DNA from 3 places in the Cronobacter turicensis genome. Region 2 is predicted to be linked to each of the others. Evidence: predicted binding sites of a transcription regulator. Region 2 holds the regulator's gene; each other region holds the start of a gene.
The links. The regulator sigma-54, encoded in region 2, starts transcription at its own class of promoters, with help from an activator protein. The targets are predictions, from matches to a motif close to GTTGGCACANNTTTCGCTNT.

Region 1 (10,194 bases), 690 kb from region 2:
GGATTGGAAGATTGGTTTTGATACCCAGATCCGCCATCTGGTCCATGCTTTTTTGCACCAGCCTTGAAAACATAACGCCATTCGCGTAGGACTGTTTATTCGCCTTATCTTTAAGCGTCGCGGCGCTCACTTCCGGTGCGGTTTTACTGGCGGTCAGCGTCTGCGCCTGCGCTGCCGCGTCGGCTTTCAGTTTCTCTGTCTGCGCCAGTAAGTCGGCTTTCTCTTTTTCGGCCTGCGCTTTTTGCGCCGCAGTGTCGGCGTTCAGGCTTGCCAGTTTACCGTTAAGCTCTTCATTCGCGCGTTTAAGCGCTTCAAGCTCAGCCTGCGCTTTTTGCTGGCTGGTAGCGGAAGCCGTCGACAGCGCTTTTACGGATTGTGATTCTTCTTTCAGCGCGGCCAGCGCGTTATCCGACTGCTGCAAACGGCTCTCTTTGTCCGCCAGCGCTTGTTTCAGCGTGGCGATATCCGTCTGCGCCGTAGCAAGCTGCTTATTGAGCATTTCTTTCGCTGCGGCTAACTGCGCCGCCTGCTGCAGCTGGCTCTGTAGCGCTTTTTCTTTGTCGCTCTGACTGCCTTTCACGCTGGCAAGCTTCGTTGCAAGGGACGTGGCTTTCTCCTGCGTGCTGGCGGCAAGTGTTGTCGAGGCGTTAAGTTTTTCCGTAAGCGTGGCTATTTGCGCTTTAAGTGCGGCTTCTGCCGCCTGGTTTTTTTGCAGCAATGCGGTTTGCTCCGCCTGCGCTTTTTGTAATTTTTCTTTCTCTTCTTTGCTGAGCGTGCTGGTTTTAAGCAGCATGCTGTTCTGCGCTGCCAGCGACGCTTTATCCTGCTCCAACTGCGCGAGCTGTTTATTCAGCGCATCGACACTCTTCTCGTTCTGCGCCGCAAGCGCCGCTTTCTCCTGCTCCAGCTGTGCAAGCTGTTTTTCCAGCGCGCTCTGGCTCTGGGTGTGCTCTGCGCCTGCCTTTTTGAGCGCGGCGAGCTCGGTGGTGCGTTTATCGAGTTCCGCCTGAAGCGTCTGCGCTTTGTTATTCAGCGCATCGACGATCTTCTCGTTCTGCGCCGCAAGCGCCGCTTTCTCCTGCTCCAGCTGTGCGAGCTGTTTTTGCAGCGCGCTCTGGCTCTGGGTGTGCTCTGCGCCTGCCTTTTTAAGCGCGGTGAGCTCGGCGGTGCGTTTATCGAGTTCCGCCTGAAGCGTCTGCGCTTTGCTATTCAGCGCATCGACACTCTTCTCGTTCTGCGCCGCAAGCGCCGCTTTCTCCTGCTCCAGCTGTGCGAGCTGTTTTTGCAGCGCGCTCTGGCTCTGGGTGTGCTCTGCGCCTGCCTTTTTGAGCGCGGCGAGCTCGGTGGTGCGTTTATCGAGTTCCGCCTGAAGCGTCTGCGCTTTGCTATTCAGCGCATCGACACTCTTCTCGTTCTGCGCCGCAAGCGCCGCTTTCTCCTGCTCCAGCTGTGCGAGCTGTTTTTGCAGCGCGCTCTGGCTCTGGGTGTGCTCTGCGCCTGCCTTTTTAAGCGCGGCGAGCTCGGCGGTGCGTTTATCGAGTTCCGTCTGAAGCGTCTGCGCTTTGCTATTCAGCGCATCGACGTCATGTGCGTTTTGTGCCGTAAGCGCCGCTTTTTCGCGCTCCAGCTGTGCAAGCTGTTTTTCCAGCGCGCTCTGGCTCTGGGTGTGCTCTGCGCCTGCCTTTTTAAGCGCGGCGAGCTCGGTGGTGCGTTTATCGAGTTCCGCCTGAAGCGTCTGCGCTTTGCTATTCAGCGCATCGACGTCATGTGCGTTTTGTGCCGTAAGCGCCGCTTTTTCGCGCTCCAGCTGCGCGAGCTGTTTTTCCAGCGCGCTCTGGCTCTGGGTGTGCTCTGCGCCTGCCTTTTTAAGCGCGGTGAGCTCGGCGGTGCGTTTATCGAGTTCCGTCTGAAGCGTCTGCGCTTTGCTATTCAGCGCACCGACGCTCTTCTCGTTCTGCGCCGCAAGCGCCGCTTTCTCCTGCTCCAGCTGCGCAAGCTGTTTTTGCAATGCGCTTTCGCTTTGCGCGCGTTTATCGCCAGTGGTTTTTAGCGCCACCAGTTCATCGGCGCGCTTATTCAGCTCATTGCGTAGCGCCTGCATATCACGATTAAAACGCGCGCTGTCCTGCGCATCGCGTTCTGCGATGGCAGCCTTTTCCGTTTCAAGACGCGCTATCTGCTTTTGCAGTGTGCTTTCGCTTGCGGAGTGGCCCGCGCTCGCTTTTTTCAGCTGCGCAAGCTCTGTGGTTTTACTGGCAAGCGCGGCCTGAAGTTCCGCGGCTTTTTGCTCCAGCACTTCGATGCGTGCGGCCTGTTGTGTGCTGGTCGCGCCCTGTTCGCGCTGTGCGCTCTGCTGGCTGCGGGTGAGACGCTCGTTCTCTTTCGCAAGCGCGCTGTTGTCTTTCAGCAACTGCGCGTTTTGCGCCTGGAGGTCGCCAGGCGCGCTGAGACTTTTCTTCTCCTGCTCCGCCGCTTTCAGCTGTTTTTTCAGGCGGGCGATCTCTTGCTGAAGATCGTTGATTTGCGCGCGCGACGCCGACGGCGTTTGCGCGCGCCGGGTGGGTTCCGGGAAGTCTATCTGCTTCACTTCAATCTGCTGAATTGACGACAGAAAATCATTACCCTGAGCGGCAGCGCTATTTTGCGCAGCCCAGGACGACTGCCCGCTCAGTGCGAGCGCCAGCAAAGCGGCGAGCGCGGTGAGGCGGCTTTTTATTCTTCCCTTCATCCCATCACCTCTCATTTAGCCAGCCCTGCGCCTTTTTTCAGTTCGGCCAGCAGAGACTGCGAAATCGTATTGCAGGCGTCATTAACACGGAACTGATACAGCGGCGTAATGGTATCCACCATAATATTGGACAGATCGTTACTGATAGAGGCGTAATATTGCGTCGCTTTAATGCTGCGATATAGCGTGTCTATCTGCTCGCGATATTTTTCACGATTAATATCCGAGAGGTGTTTAGTTTCAGCGAGGCAGCGCTCAAGACGCGATTTAGTATCGTTACTCACCGGCGCAAGCTGATTCATGGATTCAACCGGCGTCGGCGAAGGTTGCGCGGAGACGCTTGCCGCCTGCGGCGCGGTGCTTTTCACCGGTGCGCTTTTAGGCGCGGTGGTGCAGGCGCTTAAAGACATCATCATCGCAGCCATATAAATGCTTTTGTTATTGAACATATTATCTCTTATCTGTCTGATTACAGGATGCCAGCTATCCCTGCGCAATCTGGCCGGGATGACCCGAAATGTGTCCAGTAATAGACTGACTAACCGCGAGAAGCGCGCGGCGTTATGCCAGCATACCGGGAGAAAGAATGCTGATTTTATACAGAGTTGATGAAGATAGATTTTAATAAATTCTTAAAAGTGATTGGTTTATTTCTTAAGAAAATAATAAATGATGTTTCATTTGATTTATTGATGGATGAGAAGGCAGAGCGGCAGCTTAGTGGTTAATTTTTATGATGGCTTTTTTTTACATTTGGGAAACTAATATAAACGAGCGGGTTTTCCAGAAACAGATTATCTAAAAAAAGCGGCGCATCAGCGCCGCTCGTGTCCCGCCAGTCCTTCGCTTAACGCAAAAGTTCATGGATAGCGGCGCGCCGGGGCGAGATATCGCCAATGGTGGCCGCCACCCATTCCGGGTTGTGATAGGTTTCCAGATACCGCTCGCCGCTGTCGCACAGCAGCGTGACGATAGCGCCGCTGCGGCCTTCCTCACGCATTCGCGCCGCCAGTTGTAGCGCGCCCCACATATTGGTGCCGGTGGAGGCGCCCACTTTGCGGCCCAGCAGCTCGCTCAGCCACTGCATCGCCGCCACGCTCGCCGCGTCTGGCACCTGTAACATCTCGTCTATCACATCGGGAATAAAAGAGGGCTCGACGCGCGGGCGGCCAATCCCCTCGATGCGGCTGCCGACGCTGCTTTTCAGCCCGCCGTCGCGCTGCTGCCAGTAATCGTAAAAGACCGAGTTTTCAGGGTCGACCACCATCAGGCGCGTCTCGTGTCCCTGATAGCGCAGGTAGCGGCCAATGGTGGCGGACGTGCCGCCAGTGCCGGCGCTCATCACAATATAATCGGGCACCGGGTGCGGCTCGTTGCTCATCTGGCGGAAAATACTGTCGGCGATATTGTTATTGCCGCGCCAGTCGGTCGCGCGCTCGGCGAAGGTAAACTGATCCATATAGCGGCCGCGCAGCTCGCGGGCGAGTACTTCCGACGCCTCGTAAATTTCGCAGGCGCTCTGCACGAAATGGCAGCGACCGCCGTAAAATTCAATCTGCTCCACTTTGCGCCGCGCGGTGCAGGCGGGCATCACGGCGATAAACGGCAGGCCCAGCATGCGAGCGAACCAGGCTTCCGAAACCGCGGTGGACCCGGATGACGCCTCGATAACCGGCGTGCCTTCGCGGATCCAGCCGTTGCTCAGGCCGTATAAAAACAGCGAGCGCGCCAGACGGTGCTTCAGGCTGCCGGTAGGGTGCGTGCTTTCGTCTTTCAGATAGAACCAGATTCCCGGAAACGCGGGCAGGGTAAAGCGGATCAAATGGGTATCCGCAGAACGCCGGGCGTCGGCGTGGATCTCATTAATGGCGTGGTGAACCCAGGTGCTGGACATGATTCGTTCCGGTTTATCAATTTGTGCCCAGCGTAAAGCATCTGACAGGAAAATAAGTTGCCTTTTAGCCTGTCAGTTGCTGGTATGGGAGAAAAATTTTCTACAGGAATCGGTAATGTTAGATAAAATTGATTGCAGGCTGCTGGCGCTGCTTCAGGAGGACGCGACGCTTTCTTTGCAGGCGCTCGCCGATGCCGTTAATCTGACGACAACGCCTTGCTGGAAGCGGCTTCGGCGGCTCGAAGATGACGGCTATATTATTAAGCGTGTCGCGCTGCTCGACCCGGAAAAACTCGGCCTCGGCCTCACCGCCTTTATGCTGATTAAAACGCAGCATCACAGCAGCGACTGGTACAGTCAGTTTGTCGCGGTGGTTGAAGAGATGCCGGAAGTGCTCGGTTTCTGGCGCATGGCGGGCGAATACGACTACCTTATGCGGGTACAGGTAGCCGATATGAAAAGCTATGACGACTTTTATAAACGTCTGGTTAACCGGGTGCCGGGGCTGTCAGATGTCACTTCGAGCTTCGCCATGGAGCAGATAAAATACACCACGGCCCTGCCGCTTAAGCGCTGAACCGTCTGGCTCGCCACGACATCCGCGCTTTATCATCAGACCAATCAGGAATTTCGCGTGCGATTATTTGCTCAGTTAAGCTGGTATTTTAGCCGGGAGTGGCGTCGCTACCTCGGCGCGGTTGCCCTGCTTATTGTTATCGCCATTTTGCAACTGGTGCCGCCAAAAGTGGTGGGCTACGTTGTCGATGGCGTCACCCAACACCACTACACCACGCGCCAGGTGCTGCTGTGGGTGGGCCTGCTGGTGGTGATTGCGATTGTTGTCTATCTGCTGCGCTACGTCTGGCGCGTACTGCTCTTTGGCGCGTCCTATCAACTGGCCGTCGAACTCAGACGCGATTTCTACCGTCAGCTCAGCCGCCAGCATCCGGAGTTCTATCTGCGTCACCGCACGGGCGATTTGATGGCGCGCGCCACCAACGACGTGGACCGCGTGGTCTTCGCCGCGGGCGAGGGCGTACTGACGCTGGTCGATTCGCTGGTCATGGGCTGCGCGGTGCTGGTCATCATGTGTACCCAGATTAGCTGGCAGCTCACGCTACTGGCGCTGTTGCCGATGCCGGTGATGGCGATTGTCATCAAGCGTTACGGCGATCAATTGCACAACCGATTTAAAGCCGCGCAGGCGGCGTTCTCGTCGCTCAACGACAGAACCCAGGAGAGCCTGACCAGCATCCGCATGATCAAGGCGTTCGGCCTGGAAGACAGGCAGTCGACGCTATTTTCTGAAGACGCGCGCGATACCGGCGTGAAAAACCTGCGCGTGGCGCGCGTGGACGCCCGTTTCGACCCGACGATTTATATCGCGATTGGCATGGCGAACCTGCTGGCCATCGGCGGCGGCAGCTGGATGGTGATGAACGGTACGCTGACGCTCGGCCAGCTCACCAGCTTTATGATGTACCTTGGCCTGATGATTTGGCCGATGCTGGCGCTGGCGTGGATGTTTAACATTGTCGAGCGCGGCAGCGCGGCATACAGCCGCATTCGCGCGCTGCTGGCGGAGGCGCCGGTGGTGGAAGATGGCCAGGCGTCGCTGCCCGCCGGGCGCGGCGTGCTGAAAGTCGCTATCCGTGAATTCCGCTACCCGCATGCCGCCCGCGCCACTTTGCATAATGTGCAATTCACGCTGAAACACGGCCAGATGCTGGGACTGTGCGGCCCGACAGGCGCCGGGAAAACCAGCGTGCTGTCGCTTATTCAGCGCCATTTCGATCTCGACCAGGGGGAGATAACGTTTCATGACGTCTCGCTCGCGCGCGTGCATCTGGATGACTGGCGAGGGCGGCTTGCGGTCGTCAACCAGACGCCGTTCTTATTCTCTGATACGGTCGGCAGCAATATCGCGCTGGGCAAGCCTGACGCCACGCAGGAAGAGATAGAACAGGCGGCGAAACTCGCCTGCGTGCATGACGATATTCTGCGTCTTCCGCAGGGGTATGACACCCAGGTCGGCGAGCGCGGCGTCATGCTCTCCGGCGGCCAGAAGCAGCGTATCTCCATTGCCCGCGCGCTGCTGCTGGAGGCCGAAATCCTGGTGCTGGACGACGCGCTTTCCGCGGTCGATGGCCGCACCGAACACCAGATACTGCATAACCTGCGCCAGTGGGGCGAAAACCGCACGGTAATCATCAGCGCGCACCGGCTCTCGGCGCTGACCGAAGCCAGCGAAATTCTGGTGCTGCAACACGGCCAGGTGGCGCAGCGCGGGCGGCACGAGGCGCTCGCGCTTCAGCCGGGCTGGTATCGGGATATGTATCGCTATCAGCAGCTCGAAGCGGCGCTGGACGACGCGCCGGAAGAGAACGACGAGGAGGCGCTGAATGCGTAATACCGTAAAGAGCTGGTCGACGCTGAAACGTCTGCTGGCGTATGGCTCGCCGTGGCGTAAACCGCTCGGCGGCGCGGTGCTGATGCTCTGGGTCGCGGCGGCGGCGGAAGTGACCGGGCCTGCGCTCATCAGCTATTTCATCGATAATCTGGTAGCGAAAAACCAGCTGCCGCTGGGGCTGGTGGCCGGGCTGGCGTTCGCCTATGTGCTGCTGCAAATCCTCGCCGCCGGGCTGCATTACTGGCAGGCGCTGCTGTTTAACCAGACGGCGGTAGGCGTGGTGCAGCAGCTGCGCACTGATGTAATGGACGCCGCGCTGCGCCAGCCGCTCAGCGCGTTCGATACCCAGCCGGTGGGGCAGCTGATTTCGCGCGTCACTAACGATACCGAAGTGATCCGCGATCTCTATGTCACGGTGGTGGCGACGGTGCTGCGCAGCGCCGCGCTGATCGGCGCGATGCTGGTGGCGATGTTCAGCCTCGACTGGCGCATGGCGCTGGTGGCCATCACCATCTTCCCGGCGGTGCTTATCGTGATGACGATTTATCAGCGCTACAGCACGCCGATTGTGCGCCGGGTGCGGACTTATCTGGCGGATATTAACGACGGCTTTAATGAAGTCATCAGCGGGATGAATGTTATTCAGCAGTTTCGCCAGCAGACCCGTTTTGGCGAGCGCATGAACGCCGCCAGCCATTCACACTATCTGGCGCGCATGCAGACGCTGCGCCTGGACGGCTTTCTGCTGCGCCCGTTGCTGAGCCTCTTTTCAGCGCTGGTGCTGTGCGGGCTGCTGATGCTGTTCGGCTTCACCGCCGCCGGGACGATTCAGGTGGGCGTGCTCTACGCATTTATCAGCTATCTGGGTCGTCTTAACGAGCCGTTGATCGAGCTCACCACCCAGCAGTCGATTTTGCAACAGGCGCTGGTGGCGGGCGAACGCGTATTCGAGCTGATGGACAGGCCGCGCCAGGACTACGGCCATGATGAGCGCCCGCTGGCGAGCGGGGCGATTGAGGTGGATAACGTCTCTTTCGCCTATCGCGACGATCAGCTGGTGCTGAAAGACATTTCGCTCTCGGTGCCGTCACGTCACTTTGTGGCGCTGGTCGGGCATACCGGCAGCGGCAAAAGCACGCTGGCGAGTCTGCTGATGGGCTACTACCCGCTCACGTCGGGCGAAATCCGCCTCGATGGCCGTCCGCTTGCCTCGCTCAGCCATGGCGTGCTGCGCAAAGGCGTGGCGATGGTGCAGCAGGATCCTGTCGTGCTTGCCGATTCTTTCTTCGCGAACGTTACGCTCGGGCGCGACATCGACGAAGCGCGGGTATGGGCGGTGCTGGAAACGGTACAACTCGCCGAACTGGCGCGCGGGATGAGCGACGGCATTCATACTCGTCTCGGCGAGCAGGGCAACAATCTCTCCGTCGGGCAGAAGCAGCTGCTGGCGCTGGCGCGCGTGCTGGTGGACGCGCCGCAGATCCTGATCCTCGACGAAGCGACTGCGAACATCGATTCCGGTACCGAACAGGCGATTCAGCACGCGCTGGCGGCTATCCGTCCGCATACGACGCTGGTGGTTATCGCGCACCGTCTCTCGACTATCGTGGAGGCGGACACCATTCTGGTGCTGCATCGCGGGCAGGCGGTGGAGCGGGGCAGTCATCAGGCGTTGCTTGCGGCGCGCGGACGCTACTGGCAGATGTATCAGCTCCAGCTTGCCGGCGAAGAGTTACAGGCTGCGGCGAAAGAGGAACCGCTCAGCGCCTGACGCACCAAAATTACGCGTTCTGCTAACACGCATCCTTTGTGGTGCAAAAATGTAACGCACCATGCACCGGCATGGTGCGTTTTTGCTTTTATTCCCCGTAACACGCCGTTTAACGACGCCTTCCTCCTGCGGTTTGTGCTGCCGCCGCCCGCGTTTCTATTCCTGGCACGCCGCTTGCTTTACCTGTTTATCGTCGCTGCCGAATTACCCATTTCTGACTGGAGGGGATCTATGAAGCTGGTTACCGTGGTAATCAAACCGTTCAAACTGGAAGACGTGCGTGAAGCACTCTCCACCATTGGCATTCAGGGGCTTACCGTCACCGAGGTGAAAGGGTTCGGGCGCCAGAAAGGCCATGCCGAGCTTTACCGCGGCGCCGAATACAGTGTGAACTTCCTGCCTAAAGTAAAAATCGACGTGGCGATCGCAGACGATCAACTGGATGAGGTTATCGAGGTGGTCAGCAAGGCCGCGTGGACCGGTAAAATTGGCGACGGCAAAATTTTTGTCGCCGAACTGCAACGCGTGATTCGTATTCGTACCGGCGAAGCCGACGAAGCGGCTCTCTGATTTCTGGCCAACCGTTACAGGAATGCACAAGATGAAACACACAGCCTTTAAATCGGGTTTCGGCCTGCTTGCTTTATTGCCGGGCATTGCCCTGGCGGCGCCCGCAGTAGCGGATAAAGCCGATAACGCCTTTATGATGATCTGCACCGCGCTGGTGCTGTTTATGACGATCCCCGGCCTCGCGCTCTTTTACGGCGGTCTTATTCGCGCGAAAAACGTGCTCTCGATGCTGACGCAGATTTCCGTCGCGTTCGCGCTGGTTTGCGTGCTGTGGGTGGTGTATGGCTACTCGCTGGCGTTCGGCAGCGGCGGCAGCTTCTTTGGCAACGTCGACTGGCTGCTGCTGAAGGGCATCAAAATTACCGACCTGATGGGCAGCTTCTATCAGTACATTCACGTCGCGTTCCAGGGCTCCTTCGCCTGTATCACCGTAGGGCTTATCGTCGGCGCGCTGGCGGAACGCATCCGCTTCTCGGCGGTAGTGATTTTCGTGGCGGTGTGGCTCACCTTCTCCTATGTGCCGATTGCCCATATGGTCTGGGGCGGCGGTCTGCTGGCGTCTCACGGCGCGCTGGATTTCGCAGGCGGCACCGTAGTACACATTAACGCCGCTGTGGCGGGCCTGGTGGGCGCGTATCTGGTCGGCAAACGCGTCGGGTTTGGCAAAGAAGCGTTTAAACCGCATAACCTGCCGATGGTCTTTACCGGCACCGCGATCCTTTACTTCGGCTGGTTCGGCTTTAACGCTGGCTCCGCCAGCGCGGCCAACGAAATCGCGGGCCTGGCGTTTGTGAACACCGTTGTCGCGACGGCGGCGGCCA
Region 2 (10,194 bases):
CGCCAGTTCATGCACCGACATTTCCGACGTATCGACGATAAGATCCGCCCGCGATCGCAGCGGCTCCAGCAAATCGTTCTCTTCATCAATGGCGCTTTCCAGCGACAAATTTTTGCTGGAGAGCGGGTGCAGGCGACGCGTGTCGCTGTAGCGGCGGATTAGCGTATTGCGATCGGCGTCGAGGAACAGCAGTTGCGGAGAGAACGCGTCCGGCAGGTTGTTCATCGCCTGCTCAAACACCTCCGGGGATTCCGGCATATTGCGAACGTCGATGCTCACCGCGGCGGATATCTGCCTTTCCGAAAGCGTGCGCGCCAGTTCAGGCAGCAGCACGACAGGCAGGTTATCGACGCAGTAGAACCCCATATCTTCCAGTGCACGCAGGGCGACCGATTTCCCTGACCCTGAACGTCCACTGACGATCATCAGAACCATCTGCTGTTTCTCCACACTTCAGACCGGGTAACCGGTGCCTCCTGGGTTGTGCCTCTCGGCACGGTCATTCATTCTCTTCACTGGTTTCAGTGATTATCTGGTAGAGCTCTTCATCGCTTTGCGCGGCGCGCAGACGGCGACAAATCGTTTTGTCCGCCAGTCTTTTGGCCACCAGAGAGAGCGTATGCAGATGCGTTTTGGTTTGATCTGCCGGCACCAGCAATGCAAAGAGTAAATCGACGGGCTGGTTATCAATGGCGTCGAAAGGGATGGGCGTTTCGAGCTGGACGAAAACGCCGACGGCGCGCAGCGTATCTTCTTCAAGTTTGCCGTGCGGAATGGCGATGCCGTTGCCAATTCCGGTACTGCCCATCCGCTCACGGGTGAGGATCGCTTCAAAGACGACCTGCGGCGGCAGGCTGAGCTGCTTTGCCGCCAGCTCGCTGATAATCTCCAGGGCGCGTTTTTTGCTCTGGCAGTGTACGCCGCTGCGGGTGCATTCCTGGTTTAAAACATTGCTCAATGGCAGAGCCGTATCATTATTCATCATAATTTCACCTAAGCGTTTTCTGGTGCGGCGGCTCGCCGCACGGGCCGCGAGCCGCCGATGTCCCAGCGCAACGCCCGGACAATTAATGTTGTTTCAGTTTATCTTTATGTTTAGTGAGCTGCCGCGCCAGTTTATCAATCAAACCGTCAATCGCGGCGTACATATCCTGCCCTTCCGAACTGGCATGCAGCTCCCCGCCGTTCACATGCAGGGTGGCGTCGGCGATTTGGGTCACCTTTTCCACCTTCAGCACAATATAGACCTGATTAATCCTTTCGAAATACTGCTCCAGCTTGGCGAACTTGGCGTTAACGAAGTCGCGCAACGCTTCAGTAATTTCGACGTTATGTCCTGTGATGTTGAGCTGCATAGTGTCTTCCTTATCGGTTGGGTCAGACCAGCTGTTTGCGCTGATTTGACGGCGGTATGGATAAAGATTCTCGATACTTCGCAACGGTACGGCGGGCCACCATGATTCCTTGTTCTGACAGCATAGACGTTAGCTTGCTGTCGCTTAAGGGTTTCGCGGGGTTTTCCGCTGCAATCAACTTTTTCACCAGCGCGCGGATTGCCGTGGACGAGGCTTCGCCGCCGCCCTCAGTGTTCACGTGGCTTGAGAAAAAATACTTTAATTCAAAGATGCCGCGCGGGCTGTGCAGATATTTTTGCGTGGTGACGCGGGAGATGGTGGATTCATGCATCTCAACCGCCTGAGCAATATCGGCCAGCACCATCGGCTTCATATACTCTTCGCCCTGATCGAAGAACGCTTGCTGCTGTTCGACGATGCAACGGCTGACGCGCAGCAGCGTGTCGTTACGGCTCTCCAGACTTTTGATAAGCCATTTAGCTTCCTGAAGATTGCTGCGGATGAACTGGCTGTCGGATTCGTTACGCGCGCTGCCAGACATGGCGGCGTACTGCTGATTGATTTTGAGCCGGGGGATGCTGTCGGCATTGAGTTCGACCGTCCAGCGGCCGTTATGCTTGCGCACCAGCACGTCCGGGATGACATATTCCGGCTCGCCGGTCTGGATCGACTGTCCGGGGCGCGGATCGAGCGACTGAATAAGATTGACCGCTTCTTTCAGCACGTCTTCTTTAAGGCGTGTGACACGCATCAGGCTGCGGAAATCATGATTGGCCAGCAGATCGAGGTGATCGCTGACGATCTGGCGCGCCTGCGCGAGAAAAGGGGTTTCGGCGCTAAACTGCGAAAGCTGGATCAACAGGCAGTCGCGCAGATCGCGGGCGGCGACGCCTACCGGATCGAAACGCTGAACGCGCTTGAGTACGGCTTCGATCTCTTCAGGGCCGATGTCGTCATCGTTATCGCCCATGCCGTCGAGAATATCCTGCACCGTTACGGTGAGATAGCCGGTATCGTCCACCGCATCGACAATCGCCGTGGCGATGGCGCGATCGGTATCAGTAAAGGGCGTTAACTGCACCTGCCACATCAGGTAATCCTGCAGGCTCTGGGTGGTTTCGCCCTGATAAACCGGCAGCTCGTCATCGATATAGTCAGTGCCGGTGCCAGACGGGGTGCCCGCGGTGTAGATTTCATCCCAGCTGGCGTCAAGCGGCAGCTCGTCGGGCATCTCTTTTTGTTCCAGCGCTTCGGCAGTATCCAGCCCTTCGCTGTCCTGCGTTTCCTGAGTGGCAATTTCGTCGTGAATGTCGGTTTGCTCAAGCAGGGGATTGCTCTCCAGCGCCTGTTGCAGCTCCTGCTGAAGCTCCAGCGTGGACAATTGCAACAAGCGGATGGCCTGCTGCAACTGCGGCGTCATGGCGAGCTGTTGGCTTAGCCTTAGTTGCAAACCTTGCTTCATATTCAGAGCAAAAATCCTCAGGTGTAAACGTCAAAAGACCTGTTGCGGCAGGGCGCGCCGGGTAGCGCGCCGTTTCTGCCTGTTGCTCTACCCTATCAGAGTCTGAACTCTTCCCCAAGGTATACGCGTTTAACCTGTTCGTCCTGCAGGATATCTTCAGGGGTGCCGTGGGCGATAAGGTGGCCCTGGCTGACGATGTAAGCGCGCTCGCAGACCGCCAGCGTTTCACGCACGTTGTGGTCGGTAATCAGCACGCCGAGGCCGCTGTCGCGCAGATGCTCAATGATGCGTTTAATGTCGATGACCGAAATCGGGTCGACGCCGGCGAACGGTTCATCAAGCAGAATGAATTTCGGGTTCGCGGCCAGCGCGCGGGCAATCTCGACGCGACGGCGTTCACCGCCGGAGAGCGACTGGCCGAGGCTGTCGCGCAGATGGTCGATGTGAAACTCTTCCATCAGCTCTTTGGCGCGATCTTCGCGCTGCTCGGTGCTGAGGTCGTCGCGAATTTGCAGGACGGCCATCAGGTTGTCATAGACGCTCAGGCGGCGGAAAATCGACGCTTCCTGCGGCAGATAGCCGATGCCGCGACGCGCGCGGGCGTGCAGCGGCAGCAGGCTGATATCTTCATCATCAATGATGATGTCGCCCGCGTCGCGCTGAACGATGCCCACCACCATATAGAACGTCGTGGTTTTGCCCGCGCCGTTGGGGCCAAGCAGGCCGACAATCTCGCCTGAATTTACCGTCAGGCTGACATCTTCCACTACGCGGCGGCCTTTGTAGGCTTTTGCCAGGTGTTTCGCAATGAGGGTTGCCATAGGGGTTTAATTACTCTTTTTCTGGGCCGGCGCCTGAGCGGCGCCGTCTTTATTTTGCAGCTGCGATGGCACCAGTACGGTGGTGACGCGTTTGCCTTTCTCGCTGAACGCCTGCATCTTCTGCTCTTTCACGAGATACGTGATTTTGTCGCCTTTGATGTTGCTGTCGAGCTGCTCAAGATAGGCGTTGCCGGTCAGCACCACGAAATCGCTTTGCAACTCGTAGTGCATTGTGGAGGCGTGGCCTTTCACCGGTTTGCCGTTGTCCTGCATCTGGTAGAACGTGGCCGGATTGCCGTAACCGTCAATCACCTCTTTGCCTTTATCACCGCTCGGGCGCGTCACGACGACTTTATCGGCGTTGATTTTAATCGTGCCCTGCGTTACCACGACATTACCGGTGAAGGTGACGACATTGCCCTGCATATCCAGCGACTGCTGGTCAGATTCAATGTGGATAGGCTGTTCGGTATCGCCCGTCAGCGCGAACGCCGGGAAGCCTGCCGCCAGCAGCGTACTGGTCAGTACGAGATTAAGGCTGAGTTTGTTTATTCTGGATTTCATAGGAGGTTCTAACCTTTTCAATCAGCTCGGCATTTTTGCTGCGAAGGTTCCCGCGCATTTTCAGGCCGCTGGAATTAAAGCTGGTGCCGTAAAGAGTAACAAGCGTATCAGAGGTAACGTCCTGGGTGACCAGGTTAATCTCCGCCTTGTCGGTCGTAATTTTGCGTAACTGTGAATCGGGCGTCAGCGCGTTCACTTCCACATGACCGGTGAGATAGAGCATCCTGTCATTGGTCAGTTTGGCACGATCCGCCTTGACCGACCAGGTCGGCACTTTATTGGCATCGAAGGTGGTCATTACCGGCTGTGTAAACCAGGAGACGCCGTCTTCGGAAAAATATTCAACGTGTTGCGCGACCAGGCGGTAGTTCAGCGCGCCTTCCGGGCTATAGACAACGGTATTCGACTGCTCGCTCTGATAGGTCGGCTCGTTGCTGTTTACCGTCGTTGGGCCGGCCTCATCCTGATCGGCCAGGTTAATGCCAATCAGCACCAGCGCGGCCAGCGCCAGCAGGATAATTACCCAGCGTCTGGTCTTACTCATATGGATTGCCCTATGGCCTCATCTAGTTTGCCCTGCGCCAGCAGCAGGAGATCGCACACTTCGCGCACCGCGCCGCGGCCGCCTGCAATATGGGTGACGTAATCGGCTTTCGGCGTGAGCAGCGGATGCGCATCCGCTACCGCGACGCTTAGCCCGACCTGCGCCATTACCGGCCAGTCAATCAAATCATCGCCGACATAAGCCACATTTTCTGGAGAAAGCGCCAGCTTTTCCAGCAGTTGCCGGTAAGCGATGAGCTTATCGGATTGCCCCTGGTAAAGATGCGTAATGCCGAGCGTCTCGCAGCGATCTTCCAGCAGTTTCGCTTTACGTCCGGTGATAATCGCGACCTCAATGCCGGACGTCAGCGCGCAGCGAATGCCGTAGCCGTCGCGCACGTTGAAGGCTTTTAACTCTTCGCCGCTGTTGCCCATGTAAATCAGGCCGTCGGACATCACGCCGTCGACATCCAGAATCAGCAGGCGGATTTGCGCCGCCCGCGCAATGATCTGCGCGCTCACCGGCCCATAGCAGGTAGAGATGGCGCCATCAGGGTTACTCATTAAACCTTTCCTTTGTTACACCACGCCTGCGCGCAGCAAATCATGCATATGTATCACACCGCGCAACTGGTCGCCATCAGCCACCATGACGGAAGTAATATGGCGCGACTGCATCAGGTTAAGCGCATCGACTGCGAGCGTCCCCGGACGCACCCGGATACCGCCTGGCGTCATGACATCGACAATCTTCATCTGGTGCAGATCGCCGCCCATATCGAAGACGCGGCGCAAGTCGCCATCGGTAAAGACGCCGTCGATTTTCATCAGGTCATCGCAAATAACCGTCATGCCAAGATTCTTGCGGGTGATTTCCAGAAGCGCATCGCGCAGAGAAGCCTCTTTGCTGACGTGCGGGATTTCATCACCGGTATGCATGATGTCGTTAACCCGCAGCAGCAGCTTACGCCCGAGCGCGCCGCCAGGGTGCGAGAGCGCGAAATCTTCTGGCGTAAAGCCGCGCGCTTTCAGCAGCGCGACCGCGAGCGCATCACCCATAACCAGCGTCGCGGTCGTGCTGGTCGTCGGCGCAAGGCCGAGCGGGCACGCTTCCTGCGGCACTTTTATGCACAGATGGATATCCGCCGCTTTGGCCATCGCGCTCTCCGGACGGCCCGTCATACAGATAAGCTGCACCTGAAGGCGTTTCAGCACCGGGATGAGCGCCAGGATTTCGTTGGACTCGCCGGAGTTGGAAATCGCAATTACGATATCCTGCGCGCTTACCATGCCTAAATCGCCGTGGCTCGCCTCCGCCGGATGCACAAAGAACGACGGCGTGCCGGTACTGGCGAGCGTGGCCGCTATTTTTTTTCCGATGTGCCCCGATTTGCCCATGCCCATGACCACGACTTTGCCGCGGCAGTAGAACATGCTTTCGCAGGCGCGGGCAAAGTCGGCGTTAATGTATTGATCCAGATGTTCCAGGCCGGCGCGCTCAATAGTCAGGACATCTTTCCCGGCCTGTTCAAAGTCAAAACCTGGCGGTAAATCTAGTTGCGACATAATGCGATTCCGATTCATCCAACAAGACGCGGCGACGCCCAGAACAGCATCACCATCCAAACGATAAACCCACATAATAATCCGGCGCCGGTTTTTTTACCGAGATACCGCTCAGGACGCCAGCACAGCATCACGAAAATAACGCTGACCAGCAGCATAACGCCGTAATCGCGCGTGAAAGCCAACGGATCGAAATGACCGGGCGCCAGCAGCGCGGGCAGGCCAGGCACGATAGCCAGATTGTAAACATTCGAGCCGATGATATTGCCAATGGCGATATCGTCTTCACCTTTTCGCGCGCCCGCGATAGCGGTCGCCAGTTCCGGCAGGCTGGTGCCGATAGCAATCGCGGTCAGGCCGACCGTCAGCTCGCTGATGGCGAAACCGTGGGCCAGGACGGTGGCGTTATCCACCACCATGCGCGTCGCCATGGGCATAATAATGAGCGCTACGCCAAGCCAGAGAAACGCGACCGAGCGTCCGCCTTCGCGGGGCAGTTCGGCAAGCTGTTCGCGCGTCAGGCTGTCATTCCCCTGACGCTCGGCCCGGCGAGCCAGGCGGATGATAAACCATAAATAGGCGGCGGCGATGAGCAACAGCCAGATGCCTTCGGCGCGGGTGAGTTCGCCATCCCACAGCACCAGACCCGCCAGCGCGCTGACAATCAGCATGGCGGAGAGTTCGCGGCGCAGCACCGACGAGTGCGCCGCCAGCGGGCGCAGCAGCGCCGTTAAGCCGGCTATCAGCAAAATATTAGTGATATTCGACCCTATCGCTGTGCCGATGGCGAGGCTGGTTTCGCCATGCAGCGCGGCGGCGACGGAAACAATCATTTCAGGCAGAGAGGTGCCGATACCCACCACGGTAATGCCAATCAGCAATGGCGGCACGCCCAGACTGCGGCAGAGTAGCGAGGCGGCGAAAACCAGACGATCGGCGCTATAGACCACCAATAGCAAACCAATAATCAACAGCGCCGTAGCTAAAAGCATGCAAAGTCCTTTCTTCAGGTATAATCGCCGGTCCACTGTGCCTGAGTTGCTGGCCGCGCATACGGATCGTTAAGGAACGAAGTAAACTCTTAATTTTGACCAGATGCGCGCCAAAAGTAAAACAAATGCCAGCTTTCGCTAACCTCATACGGGGATATTCTGTAAAAATACCCCCTTTGCGGTGTCGACTGGCGCCATTATGAACAACTCTGCGAACCTTGAAGGATGCGTTGATGAGCCAGATCGGTGAGACATTGATTGACGTGCGCGGCGTGAGCTTTACGCGCGGCAACCGATCTATTTTTGATAATATCTCGCTTACCGTCCCGCGCGGTAAGGTAACGGCCATTATGGGGCCGTCAGGGATTGGTAAAACCACGCTGCTGCGCCTGATTGGCGGGCAAATCGCGCCTGACTGCGGCGAAATCCTGTTTGATGGCGAAAATATTCCCGCCATGTCCCGCTCGCGGCTTTATGAAGTGCGCAAGCGCATGAGCATGCTGTTCCAGTCCGGCGCGCTGTTTACCGATCTGAACGTCTTTGAAAACGTCGCCTACCCGCTGCGCGAGCATACCCGTCTGCCGGAGCCGCTGCTGCGCAGCACGGTGATGATGAAGCTTGAAGCCGTAGGGCTGCGCGGCGCCGCAAAGCTGATGCCTTCTGAACTCTCTGGCGGCATGGCGCGTCGCGCCGCGCTGGCGCGCGCTATTGCGCTGGAGCCGGATCTCATTATGTTCGACGAGCCATTCGTCGGTCAGGACCCCATTACCATGGGTGTGCTGGTGAAGCTGATTTCCGAGCTGAACAGCGCGCTTGGCGTCACCTGTGTGGTGGTGTCGCATGACGTGCCGGAAGTCCTGAGCATTGCGGATTATGCGTATATCGTCGCCGACAAACGGATTGTCGCGCAGGGCAGCGCCCAGGCGTTACAAGAGAATGCCGATCCACGCGTGCGCCAGTTCCTCGACGGCATCGCCGACGGGCCGGTGCCTTTCCGCTATCCCGCCGGGGATTATCACCACGATCTGATTTCGCCAACAGGGAGTTAGTCTGCTCATGCTGTTAAATTTACTGGCGTCGATGGGGCAACGCGGGCTTAAATTCAGCGCCTCCTTCGGCCGCGCCGGCCTGATGTTATTCAATGCCATCGTCGGCAAGCCGGAGTTTCGCAAACACGGCCCGCTGCTGGTGCGCCAGCTCTATCACGTGGGCGTCCTGTCGATGATTATCATCATCGTCTCGGGGCTGTTTATCGGGATGGTGCTGGGCCTGCAGGGCTATCTGGTACTCACTACTTACGGCGCGGAAACGAGCCTCGGCATGTTGGTGGCGCTGTCGCTGCTGCGTGAGCTGGGGCCGGTTGTCGCCGCGCTCCTGTTCGCCGGTCGCGCCGGTTCGGCGCTGACGGCGGAAATCGGGCTGATGAAAGCGACCGAGCAACTCTCCAGCATGGAGATGATGGCGGTCGATCCGCTGCGCCGCGTGATTTCACCGCGCTTCTGGGCGGGCGTGATTTCACTGCCGCTGCTGACGGTTATTTTCGTGGCGGTGGGCGTCTGGGGCGGGTCGCTGGTCGGCGTGAACTGGAAAGGCATCGATGCCGGCTTTTTCTGGTCCGCCATGCAGGACGCCGTCGACTGGCGTATGGACCTGATTAACTGTTTGATTAAAAGCGTGGTGTTTGCCATTACGGTGACCTGGATTGCGTTATTTAACGGTTACGACGCGATCCCGACGTCGGCCGGGATCAGCCGGGCAACTACACGTACCGTTGTGCACGCTTCACTGGCCGTGCTTGGCCTTGATTTTGTGCTTACCGCATTGATGTTTGGGAACTAACGCATGCAAACGAAGAAATTTGAGATTTGGGTTGGCGCTTTTATGCTCGTGGCGCTGCTGGCCGCGCTGTTCATTTGTCTGAAAGTGGCGGATGTCACCTCGCTGCGGGCTGAACCGACATACCGGCTTTATGCCACCTTTGATAATATCGGCGGCCTGAAATCGCACTCGCCGGTACGCATTGGCGGCGTGGTGATTGGCCGCGTTTCCGACATCACGCTGGATCCGAAAACCTACCTGCCGCGCGTCGCGATGGATATCGAACAGCGCTACGATCATATTCCCGATACCAGCTCGCTGGCGATTCGAACTTCCGGCCTGCTGGGGGAGCAATATCTGGCGCTGAACGTCGGTTTTGAAGATCCTGAGCTGGGAACCACTATCCTTAAGGATGGCGCCACCATTCAGGACACCAAATCCGCTATGGTGCTTGAAGATCTGATTGGCCAGTTCCTCTATAAGAGCAACAGCGGCGACAACCAGAAAGAGGGCGGTGAGCAGGGCACTGCCGCCCAACCGGATAACGCGACGCCGCCTGCCGGCGCGACGAACTAATCAGGAGAAACGGATATGTTTAAACGTCTTTTAATGGTCGCCATGCTGGTGATTGCACCGCTTGCCACTGCTGCTGCCGCGGCGGATCAATCCAACCCGTATAAGCTGATGGACGAGGCGGCAAAGAAAACGTTTGACCGTCTGAAAAATGAACAGCCGCAAATCCGTCAGAACCCGAACTACCTGCGCGATATTGTCGATCAGGAACTGCTGCCGTATGTCCAGGTGAAATACGCCGGCGCGCTGGTGCTGGGCCGCTATTACAAAGAAGCGACCCCGGCGCAGCGTGAAGCCTATTTCGCTGCGTTTCGCGAATACCTGAAACAGGCCTACGGTCAGGCACTGGCGATGTACCACGGCCAGACTTACCAGATTGCGCCGGAGCAGCCGCTGGGCGACGCTAATATCGTGCCGATTCGCGTCACCATCGTCGATCCGAACGGTCGTCCGCCGGTACGTCTGGATTTTCAGTGGCGTAAAAACAGCCAGACCGGTCA
Region 3 (10,194 bases), 840 kb from region 2:
CCTTCGACGGCTTACAGAACGCTCCCCTACCCAACAACACATAGTGTCGCTGCCGCAGCTTCGGTGCATGGTTTAGCCCCGTTACATCTTCCGCGCAGGCCGACTCGACCAGTGAGCTATTACGCTTTCTTTAAATGATGGCTGCTTCTAAGCCAACATCCTGGCTGTCTGGGCCTTCCCACATCGTTTCCCACTTAACCATGACTTTGGGACCTTAGCTGGCGGTCTGGGTTGTTTCCCTCTTCACGACGGACGTTAGCACCCGCCGTGTGTCTCCCGTGATAACATTCTCCGGTATTCGCAGTTTGCATCGGGTTGGTAAGCCGGGATGGCCCCCTAGCCGAAACAGTGCTCTACCCCCGGAGATGAGTTCACGAGGCGCTACCTAAATAGCTTTCGGGGAGAACCAGCTATCTCCCGGTTTGATTGGCCTTTCACCCCCAGCCACAGGTCATCCGCTAATTTTTCAACATTAGTCGGTTCGGTCCTCCAGTTAGTGTTACCCAACCTTCAACCTGCCCATGGCTAGATCACCGGGTTTCGGGTCTATACCCTGCAACTTAACGCCCAATTAAGACTCGGTTTCCCTTCGGCTCCCCTATACGGTTAACCTTGCTACAGAATATAAGTCGCTGACCCATTATACAAAAGGTACGCAGTCACCCTCTTACGAAGGCTCCCACTGCTTGTACGTACACGGTTTCAGGTTCTGTTTCACTCCCCTCGCCGGGGTTCTTTTCGCCTTTCCCTCACGGTACTGGTTCACTATCGGTCAGTCAGGAGTATTTAGCCTTGGAGGATGGTCCCCCCATCTTCAGACAGGATATCACGTGTCCCGCCCTACTCATCGAGCTCACAACCTGTGTGCTTTCATGTACGGGACTTTCACCCTGTATCGTGCGACTTTCCAGACGCTTCCATTAACACACAAGCTGATTCAGGCTCTGGGCTGTTCCCCGTTCGCTCGCCGCTACTGGGGGAATCTCGGTTGATTTCTTTTCCTCGGGGTACTTAGATGTTTCAGTTCCCCCGGTTCGCCTCGTTTGACTATGTATTCATCAAACGATGATGCACCAGAGTGCACCGGGTTTCCCCATTCGGACATCGTCGGTTATAACGGTTCATATCACCTTACCGACGCTTTTCGCAGATTAGCACGTCCTTCATCGCCTCTGACTGCCAGGGCATCCACCGTGTACGCTTGTTCGCTTAACCTCACAACCCGAAGAAGTCTTCGTGCTGCGAGTTTGAGAGACTCTGACACACCGCGCATTCCTTATTACGGAGAAATGCAACAGCATGTCTGTTTCAATTTTCAGCTTGTTCCGGATTGTTAAAGAGCAAATATCTCAAACATGACTTTACAGTCAGTTTTGAGATATTAATCGGTAACGCCTTTCACTCATTACCAGCAGGTGGCGTCCCTTAGGGGATTCGAACCCCTGTTACCGCCGTGAAAGGGCGGTGTCCTGGGCCTCTAGACGAAAGGGACTTCGCTTTCGCAGACAACCCTGCTTCTTTACTTTCTATCAGACAATCTGTGTGAGCACTACGAGGTTGTATCTTTCAGGTAAGGAGGTGATCCAACCGCAGGTTCCCCTACGGTTACCTTGTTACGACTTCACCCCAGTCATGAATCACAAAGTGGTAAGCGCCCTCCCGAAGGTTAAGCTACCTACTTCTTTTGCAACCCACTCCCATGGTGTGACGGGCGGTGTGTACAAGGCCCGGGAACGTATTCACCGTGGCATTCTGATCCACGATTACTAGCGATTCCGACTTCATGGAGTCGAGTTGCAGACTCCAATCCGGACTACGACGCACTTTATGAGGTCCGCTTGCTCTCGCGAGTTCGCTTCTCTTTGTATGCGCCATTGTAGCACGTGTGTAGCCCTGGTCGTAAGGGCCATGATGACTTGACGTCATCCCCACCTTCCTCCGGTTTATCACCGGCAGTCTCCTTTGAGTTCCCACCATTACGTGCTGGCAACAAAGGATAAGGGTTGCGCTCGTTGCGGGACTTAACCCAACATTTCACAACACGAGCTGACGACAGCCATGCAGCACCTGTCTCAGAGTTCCCGAAGGCACTCCCGCATCTCTGCAGGATTCTCTGGATGTCAAGACCAGGTAAGGTTCTTCGCGTTGCATCGAATTAAACCACATGCTCCACCGCTTGTGCGGGCCCCCGTCAATTCATTTGAGTTTTAACCTTGCGGCCGTACTCCCCAGGCGGTCGACTTAACGCGTTAGCTCCGGAAGCCACGCCTCAAGGGCACAACCTCCAAGTCGACATCGTTTACGGCGTGGACTACCAGGGTATCTAATCCTGTTTGCTCCCCACGCTTTCGCACCTGAGCGTCAGTCTTCGTCCAGGGGGCCGCCTTCGCCACCGGTATTCCTCCAGATCTCTACGCATTTCACCGCTACACCTGGAATTCTACCCCCCTCTACGAGACTCAAGCTTGCCAGTTTCAAATGCAGTTCCCAGGTTGAGCCCGGGGATTTCACATCTGACTTAACAAACCGCCTGCGTGCGCTTTACGCCCAGTAATTCCGATTAACGCTTGCACCCTCCGTATTACCGCGGCTGCTGGCACGGAGTTAGCCGGTGCTTCTTCTGCGAGTAACGTCAATGACTGCGGTTATTAACCACAATCCCTTCCTCCTCGCTGAAAGTACTTTACAACCCGAAGGCCTTCTTCATACACGCGGCATGGCTGCATCAGGCTTGCGCCCATTGTGCAATATTCCCCACTGCTGCCTCCCGTAGGAGTCTGGACCGTGTCTCAGTTCCAGTGTGGCTGGTCATCCTCTCAGACCAGCTAGGGATCGTCGCCTAGGTGAGCCTTTACCCCACCTACTAGCTAATCCCATCTGGGCACATCTGATGGCATGAGGCCCGAAGGTCCCCCACTTTGGTCCGAAGACGTTATGCGGTATTAGCTACCGTTTCCAGTAGTTATCCCCCTCCATCAGGCAGTTTCCCAGACATTACTCACCCGTCCGCCACTCGTCAGCAGAGCAGCAAGCTGCTCTCTGTTACCGTTCGACTTGCATGTGTTAGGCCTGCCGCCAGCGTTCAATCTGAGCCATGATCAAACTCTTCAATTAAAAGTCTGATGCTCAAAGAATTAAACTGTTAGTTCGTAATGAATTAACTGTTGTTCACTTGAGACTTGATATTCATTTATCGTCCGAAGACGTTAAGATATCAGTGCCCCGAGTGCCCACACAGATTGTCTGATAAATTGTTAAAGAGCGGTGCGACAAGGCTTTCAGCCTGCTGTCGCGAGGTGGCGTATATTACGCTTTCCTCTTTCAGAGTCAACCCTTAATTTCAGGATTTTTCTCTTATCGCGCCGGCCATTTCGTGAAGTGCTTCACATTGCCGTCTCGATGGAGGCGCATTATAGGGATCTCAGTTTTCAGCACAACCTTTTTTTCGATCTTTTCTTTCAACTGCTGTTTTTTCATGCTCATTGCTGCGATCCCGCGCGATCTGCTCAACGAACAGGCGCATTTACGCTTGCACACTGCCTTAAATCCAACCAAAGTCTTCTTACTCTTGATAAGAAACCGAGGCGATTATGTCTTCTTCTGTATTACGTCTTTATAAAAATACCTTTCCCGGCACAGGCCAGCGCGTAATGGTGGATAGCTCAAGCGTAGTGATTGGCGATGTTAGACTGGCTGACGATGTAGGCGTCTGGCCCCTGGTGGTGATCCGCGGAGACGTCAATTATGTTGCCGTTGGCGCGCGCACGAATATTCAGGATGGCAGCGTGTTACATGTCACGCATAAATCTTCTTATAACCCTGAGGGTAATCCGCTCATTATTGGCGAAGACGTTACGGTTGGGCATAAGGTCATGCTGCATGGCTGCACCATTGGCAATCGCGTGCTAGTCGGCATGGGCTCGATCGTACTTGACGGCGCCATTATAGAAAATGACGTGATGATAGGTGCCGGAAGCCTGGTGCCGCAGGATAAGCGTCTGGAAAGCGGTTACCTGTATCTTGGCAGCCCGGTAAAGCAGATTCGCCCGTTAAAAGACGCAGAGCGCGAAGGGCTGCGCTACTCGGCAAATAACTATGTGAAGTGGAAAGATGAGTATCTGGCTCAGGAGAGCCAGACCCAGCCCTGATTATCCTCTTCCTGAGCAGCGATAAGCTGCTCAGCTTCTTCTTCAAGATCCCAACGGTGCTGTCGGAATGCCGCGATCCATTCATCGGGCGACTCACCAGAAAAACGGGCCACCAGCACAGACTGCGGAATCGCACAGGTAAGGACCAGTCCATTGACCAACGCCGGAAAACACACGACCTGACGCCGTTCATCCCAGTGCTCACGATCCGGGAACTGAATCGCCTGATTCATTGCGCCAGCTCCTGCTTGAGCTTCTCAATCACCGGCACAACTTCCGGCAGGACGCCATGCCAGAGCAGAACCGCGTGCGCCGCCTGGCTCACCAGCATACCCAGCCCGTCCGCGAGATGCGTTGCGCCCTGTGTCTGACACCATGACAGGAACGGCGTCAGGCCTTTCTGATAGAACATGTCATAGCAAGCCATTTTTTCCGCAATCAGTGCCGCCGGAAGCGCCGGGATCTCACCATGCATCCCGCTGGAAGTGGCATTAATAATGAGATCGAACTTATGACCAGCCAGATCCGCAAGCGCGACGGCGTTTACGCTGCCGGTATGACTAAAGAGCGTCGCCAGCTCCTGCGCGCGGGCAAAGGTGCGGTTAGTAATGGTTACCACACAATCCAGCGACAGCAGAGGCAACAAGACGCCCCTCGCTGCGCCGCCAGCGCCCACCAGCAGGATCCGGTAACGCGGCTGGATCATATCAAGGCGCTCAAGATCGCTTAAGAGACCAATACCATCCGTGTTATCGCCGAGTAAACGCCCATCCTCAAGCCGCTTCAGCGTATTGACCGCACCGGCAAGCGCCGCTCTTTCCGTCAGTTCATCGGCACGGGCAAAAGCCTGCTCTTTAAAAGGCACCGTCACGTTTGCGCCCTTTCCCCCCGCGCTGAAAAAGTCTTCCAGCGTCTTCACAAAGTTATCACGCGGCGCCAGTACGCGTCCGTACGGATGCGTAATCTGTAACTGCTGCGCAAATTGCTGATGAATAAACGGCGATTTACTGTGCGAGACAGGATTACCAAAAACAGCGTAGGTTTCCATGCGTTACCCTTGTCGGAAAAGTGCACCCGTCAGCGCATCACGGATCTCAGAAGGATTTTGTCGCCCCCCCGTTGCGCCATGCAACACCGGGAAAGCGTCACCGAACTGTGCCAGCACTTCCTGCGCCGTACGGCATGGCTCAAGCCCGGAAAGATTGGCGCTGGTCGATACCAGCGGTTTGCCGAAGGCTTCGCATAGCGCAATGACCTGCGGATGATTCGTGACGCGAACCGCCAGCGAGTCAAAACGGCCCGTCAGCCAGCGGGGCGTTGATGCCTTTGCCGGGAAAACAAACGTCACTGGCCCAGGCCAGCAGGCAAACACCGCTTCACGCTGTTCCGGCGTCAGCGCTGCATCATCTATATAGGGCTTGAGTTGCTCAAAGTTTGCCGCAATCAGGATGAGTCCTTTTTCCATGGGCCGCTGCTTTAATTCCAGCAGTCGTTTTACGGCGGTTTCGCTGTCTGGGTCACATCCCACACCGAATACCGCTTCTGTTGGATAAGCGATGACATGTTCTTTTTTAAGGACGTCGACGATAGAGGATATCGCGTCCGCAGGCTGATTATTCTTCACGGTCTTATTCCGCCGTTACCGGCTTTCCACATTGTTTACTGGCGCAAAAGCGTTTCATGCCGTGCGCGGTTTTCTTTTCTATAAGGAGGGGATAATGGCATTCCGGGCATTCGCCTGCCACCGGTCTGGCATTAATCACAAACTGGCATTCCGGATAGCGATCGCAGGAATAAAAGGTTTTGCCAAAGCGCGACCGACGCTGAACCAGATGGCCATCGCTACACTGAGGACAGTGCAATGCGGTTTCGTCAGGTTTGTCGATTTGTTCAGTGTGTTCGCACTCAGGATAACGGCTGCAGCCGATAAACATGCCGAAACGCCCCTGCCTTAGCACAAGCGTCGCGTCACATACCGGGCATTGCTGGCCTTCAAGTACTTTGACGATGTGACCGTCCGCCTGGCCTTTCAGCGGGCGAACGTAATCACACTCGGGGTAATGCGAACATCCCAGGAAAGGACCATGCTTCCCGGAACGTATAAGGAGTTCAGCCCCGCATTTTGGGCAGGGCTCGTGTTTGGGCACTGAAAAGAGTGCTGACCTTGCCATAATTCACCACTGCGCTGAAAATATCAGTGCAGCATACCGTCATTCACCTCAAAGAGCAGTTCTTCCATTTGTTGATAGGCATTTTCACATCCGGGGATGTTAAAAAGCACCATCAGGATGACCCACTTAAGATCTTCTAAATCAAACTCGGCGGTATCCAGCGCCATGACGCGCTCAATAACCATTTCACGAGTTTCGAGATTCAGCACCTGAATTTGTTCCAGAAACAGCAGGAACCCCCGACAGCTGGCGTCCAGCCGCTGGCACTCTTCTGCGGTGTAAATACGCATTGAGAGTGGATCCGACGCCAGTTGCATCGGCGCGGAAAGACCATCCTGATAATCCGCCAGCTTTTCCAGCCATAACAGCGCATTAAAGATATCTTCCTGATCAAAACCCGCATCCGTCAGGTCCCGCGTCAGCTTATCCTGGTCAACGCGCATCTCAGCTTCGTTATGGATATAGGTTTCAAACAAATACATTAGTACGTCGAACATGGCCTGCCCTCCTCACTCGGACATAGCCGCCGGGTACAGCTGCGATCCATCCTGCTAACTCCAGTTCGAGTAGCTGGGCTACCGTCAATGGCACAGGTTGGCCGGCACGTTCAGCGACGACGTCAACAGGTGTAACCTCATCTCCTACGTTAGCCAACAGCTCGGGAAATGGCAATGCACCTTCCTCTTGATCCGGTGAATAATTCACAGTCTTGAGCCAGGGCAGCTCGTTTTGTAAATAATCGATAATGTCCTGAGGATGCGTAACGGCGATAGCGCCTTGTTGAATCAGCCAGTGCGGCCCTTCACAACCGGGATTACCGACAGGGCCCGGCAGCGCGAAAACTTCGCGCCCTTGCTCAACGGCGCACCGCGCTGTGACCAGTGAACCGCTGCGTAACGCGGCCTCGACCACCAGCACACCAACGCTCAATCCGCTGATGATACGATTACGCCTTGGGAAGTGCGCAGGCCGGGGCTGCGCCTCAAAAGGAAACTCTGACACCACCGCTCCGCCTTGCTCAATTATCTCCTCCGCCAGTTTGCGATGACGCGCCGGATACACCTGTGCGAGGCCGTTACCCAACACCGCGATAGTTTTCCCCTGCGCCTTAAGCGCGCTGCGGTGCGCGATAGCGTCTATCCCCAGCGCCAGCCCGCTGGTTAAGGTCAGGCCGCTTTCCGCCAGCGCATAACAGAATTTGCTGCCCCACTGCTCGCCATACCACGAATGATGGCGGCTACCGACGACAGCCAACTGCGGCCGGGTCAATGCCCGGGGATCGCCTGCCACCAGCAACGCGCCGGGGAACCATTCGATTGCGCGTAGAGAAACGGGATAATGCGCAGAGCGCGCAGTGAGTAAATGGTGCCCCGGCATTTCAAGCCAGCGCAGAGCAGCCTCAAGCTTCGCCTGCGGATAACCGAAGAAAAGCGCCCGTTGCTTTATGTTAAGCCCCGCCAGCCGTAATGCCTCGGCGGGATCGCCGGGCATATTTTGCAGCCGCTGAAAAGCCCGAACCATTATTTCGCCGCTCAGGCTATACACCGCCATCAGGCGTAACCAAATCTCCGTTGGTGACATCGCGCTATCCCCCGCCAGACGCCGTTCTCTAATCCCTGTGATTCGTTGCTGATGCTGTCAATCAAAGGGGGATTTGTCTAGAATAGAGGTTAAGATCCTTTCAACTCTTGAATACAGCTCTGGAAATTTATGTCAGTTTTGCAGGTATTACATATTCCGGACGAGCGGCTTCGCATCGTCGCTGAACCGGTTAAAGAAGTTAATGCAGATATTCAGCGTATCGTTGATGATATGTTCGACACGATGTACGCCGAAGAAGGCATTGGGCTTGCCGCAACCCAGGTAGATATTCATCAGCGTATTATCGTGATTGATGTTTCTGAAAATCGCGATGAGCGCCTGGTCCTTATCAACCCGGAGCTGCTGGAACAGTCCGGCGAAACCGGCATTGAAGAGGGCTGCCTCTCTATCCCGGAACAACGCGCCTTTGTGCCGCGTGCCGAGAAAGTGAAAATCCGCGCGCTTGACCGCAACGGGAAATCGTTTGAACTGGAAGCTGACGGTCTGCTGGCCATTTGTATCCAGCATGAAATGGATCACCTGGTTGGTAAATTATTTATCGATTATCTGTCGCCAATGAAGCGTCAGCGTATTCGCCAGAAAGTTGAAAAACTGGATCGCATGAAGGCGAAAGCCGCAGGTTAAATAAAGACAGGGAATAACGTGTCCGAGTCACTTCGCATTATTTTCGCCGGTACGCCGGATTTCGCAGCGCGTCATCTCGACGCGTTGTTGTCCTCTTCCCATCAGGTCGTTGGCGTATTCACTCAGCCAGACCGTCCGGCGGGCCGCGGTAAAAAGCTGATGCCAGGGCCGGTAAAAGTGCTGGCGCAAGAAAATGACATCCCGATCTTTCAGCCGAAATCTCTGCGTCCAGCTGAAAATCAGGCGCTCGTGTCTGCACTGAATGCTGATGTCATGGTGGTGGTCGCCTACGGCTTGATTCTTCCTGAAGCAGTGCTGGCGATGCCCCGCCTGGGCTGTATTAATGTACACGGCTCGCTGCTTCCGCGCTGGCGCGGCGCGGCGCCTATTCAGCGTTCGCTGTGGGCGGGCGATTCAGAAACCGGCGTGACTATCATGCAGATGGACAAAGGGCTCGATACCGGCGACATGTTGCGTAAGCTTTCCTGTCCGATTACTGCCGACGACACCAGCGCCTCGCTGTATGAAAAGCTGGCACAGCTTGGCCCGCAGGGGCTGCTCGCCACGCTTGAGGATCTGGCAACGGGCCGCGCGGTTCCTGAAAAACAGGATGACGCACAGGCAACGTATGCAGACAAGCTTAGTAAAGAAGAGGCCCGCCTCGACTGGACGCTTTCCGCCGGGCAGCTTGAACGCTGTATCCGCGCGTTTAACCCCTGGCCTGTTAGCTTCTTCATGATTGACGATCAGCCTGTGAAAGTCTGGAAAGCGTCGGTTATCCATCAGCAGGGTAACGCGGCTCCTGGCACCGTGCTTGATGCGGGTAAACAGGGTGTCCAGATAGCGACGGCGGATGGCATCCTCAATCTGGAAGAACTCCAGCCTGCGGGTAAAAAACCGATGTCAGCGCAGGATCTTTTAAACTCCCGCCGGGAGTGGTTTACGCCAGGCGCGATTCTCGCCTGAGCGACGGCATTAACAGCCCGGTTTTCCGGGCCTTTTTATTTCAGATGCAGGTTAACCTGCCCGTGGCTATGAAAAAATCCATTAATCTCCGCAGCCTGGCGGCGCAAGCTATCGAACAGGTAGTCGAAAAAGGCCAGTCCCTCAGTACCGTTCTGCCGCCGCTCCAGCATAAAGTCTCTGATAAAGACAAAGCGCTGTTACAGGAACTTTGCTTCGGCGTTTTGCGCACGCTCTCGCAGCAGGAATGGCTTATCAATAAGCTGATGTCGCGCCCGATGACAGGTAAACAGCGCACCATTCATTACCTGATTATGGTGGGCTTATATCAGCTGCTGTATACGCGTATTCCGCCGCACGCGGCGCTGGCTGAAACCGTGGAAGGCGCGGTGGCGATCAAGCGCATGCAGTTTAAGGGGCTGATTAACGGCGTATTGCGCCAGTTTCAGCGCCAGCAGGATGAGTTACTGGCCGAATTTGCAGGTCAGGATGCGCGCTGGTTACATCCGATGTGGCTGTTAAAGCGGCTTCAGACCGCCTGGCCACAAGAGTGGCAAGCCGTGGTGCAAGCCAACAACGAGCGCCCGCCGATGTGGCTGCGCGTCAACCGTCAGCATCATTCCCGCGACGAGTGGCTTACGCTGCTGGAAGAAAACGGGATGACGGGTCATATCCACCCGCGTTAC

Region 1: the regulator sigma-54 is predicted to act here: its motif matches at 8,965-8,984, upstream of glnK (P-II family nitrogen regulator).
Region 3: the regulator sigma-54 is predicted to act here: its motif matches at 3,296-3,315, upstream of AB8W27_RS01945 (gamma carbonic anhydrase family protein).

Annotation. Positions count from the first base shown of each region.
Region 1 is NZ_CP165997.1:3,248,139-3,258,332, reverse strand. It holds gene AB8W27_RS15645 (hypothetical protein) at 1-2,728, opposite strand, end outside; gene AB8W27_RS15640 (hypothetical protein) at 2,740-3,177, opposite strand; gene AB8W27_RS15635 (PLP-dependent cysteine synthase family protein) at 3,576-4,622, opposite strand; gene AB8W27_RS15630 (Lrp/AsnC family transcriptional regulator) at 4,738-5,199, shown strand; gene AB8W27_RS15625 (SmdA family multidrug ABC transporter permease/ATP-binding protein) at 5,257-7,032, shown strand; gene AB8W27_RS15620 (SmdB family multidrug efflux ABC transporter permease/ATP-binding protein) at 7,025-8,803, shown strand; gene glnK (P-II family nitrogen regulator) at 9,035-9,373, shown strand; gene amtB (ammonium transporter AmtB) at 9,405-10,194, shown strand, end outside.
Region 2 is NZ_CP165997.1:3,933,407-3,943,600, reverse strand. It holds gene rapZ (RNase adapter RapZ) at 1-435, opposite strand, end outside; gene ptsN (PTS IIA-like nitrogen regulatory protein PtsN) at 500-985, opposite strand; gene hpf (ribosome hibernation promoting factor) at 1,068-1,355, opposite strand; gene rpoN (RNA polymerase factor sigma-54) at 1,378-2,817, opposite strand; gene lptB (LPS export ABC transporter ATP-binding protein) at 2,913-3,638, opposite strand; gene lptA (lipopolysaccharide ABC transporter substrate-binding protein LptA) at 3,645-4,202, opposite strand; gene lptC (LPS export ABC transporter periplasmic protein LptC) at 4,171-4,746, opposite strand; gene kdsC (3-deoxy-manno-octulosonate-8-phosphatase KdsC) at 4,743-5,309, opposite strand; gene kdsD (arabinose-5-phosphate isomerase KdsD) at 5,325-6,311, opposite strand; gene AB8W27_RS18815 (calcium/sodium antiporter) at 6,326-7,303, opposite strand; gene mlaF (phospholipid ABC transporter ATP-binding protein MlaF) at 7,537-8,352, shown strand; gene mlaE (lipid asymmetry maintenance ABC transporter permease subunit MlaE) at 8,360-9,142, shown strand; gene mlaD (outer membrane lipid asymmetry maintenance protein MlaD) at 9,146-9,697, shown strand; gene mlaC (phospholipid-binding protein MlaC) at 9,713-10,194, shown strand, end outside.
Region 3 is NZ_CP165997.1:388,000-398,193, reverse strand. It holds rRNA gene AB8W27_RS01960 (23S ribosomal RNA) at 1-1,215, opposite strand, end outside; tRNA gene AB8W27_RS01955 (tRNA-Glu) at 1,417-1,492, opposite strand; rRNA gene AB8W27_RS01950 (16S ribosomal RNA) at 1,572-3,114, opposite strand; gene AB8W27_RS01945 (gamma carbonic anhydrase family protein) at 3,591-4,148, shown strand; gene AB8W27_RS01940 (DUF1488 domain-containing protein) at 4,124-4,381, opposite strand; gene aroE (shikimate dehydrogenase) at 4,378-5,196, opposite strand; gene tsaC (L-threonylcarbamoyladenylate synthase type 1 TsaC) at 5,200-5,772, opposite strand; gene AB8W27_RS01925 (type I DNA topoisomerase) at 5,777-6,319, opposite strand; gene smg (DUF494 family protein Smg) at 6,343-6,816, opposite strand; gene dprA (DNA-protecting protein DprA) at 6,788-7,900, opposite strand; gene def (peptide deformylase) at 8,030-8,545, shown strand; gene fmt (methionyl-tRNA formyltransferase) at 8,564-9,511, shown strand; gene rsmB (16S rRNA (cytosine(967)-C(5))-methyltransferase RsmB) at 9,580-10,194, shown strand, end outside.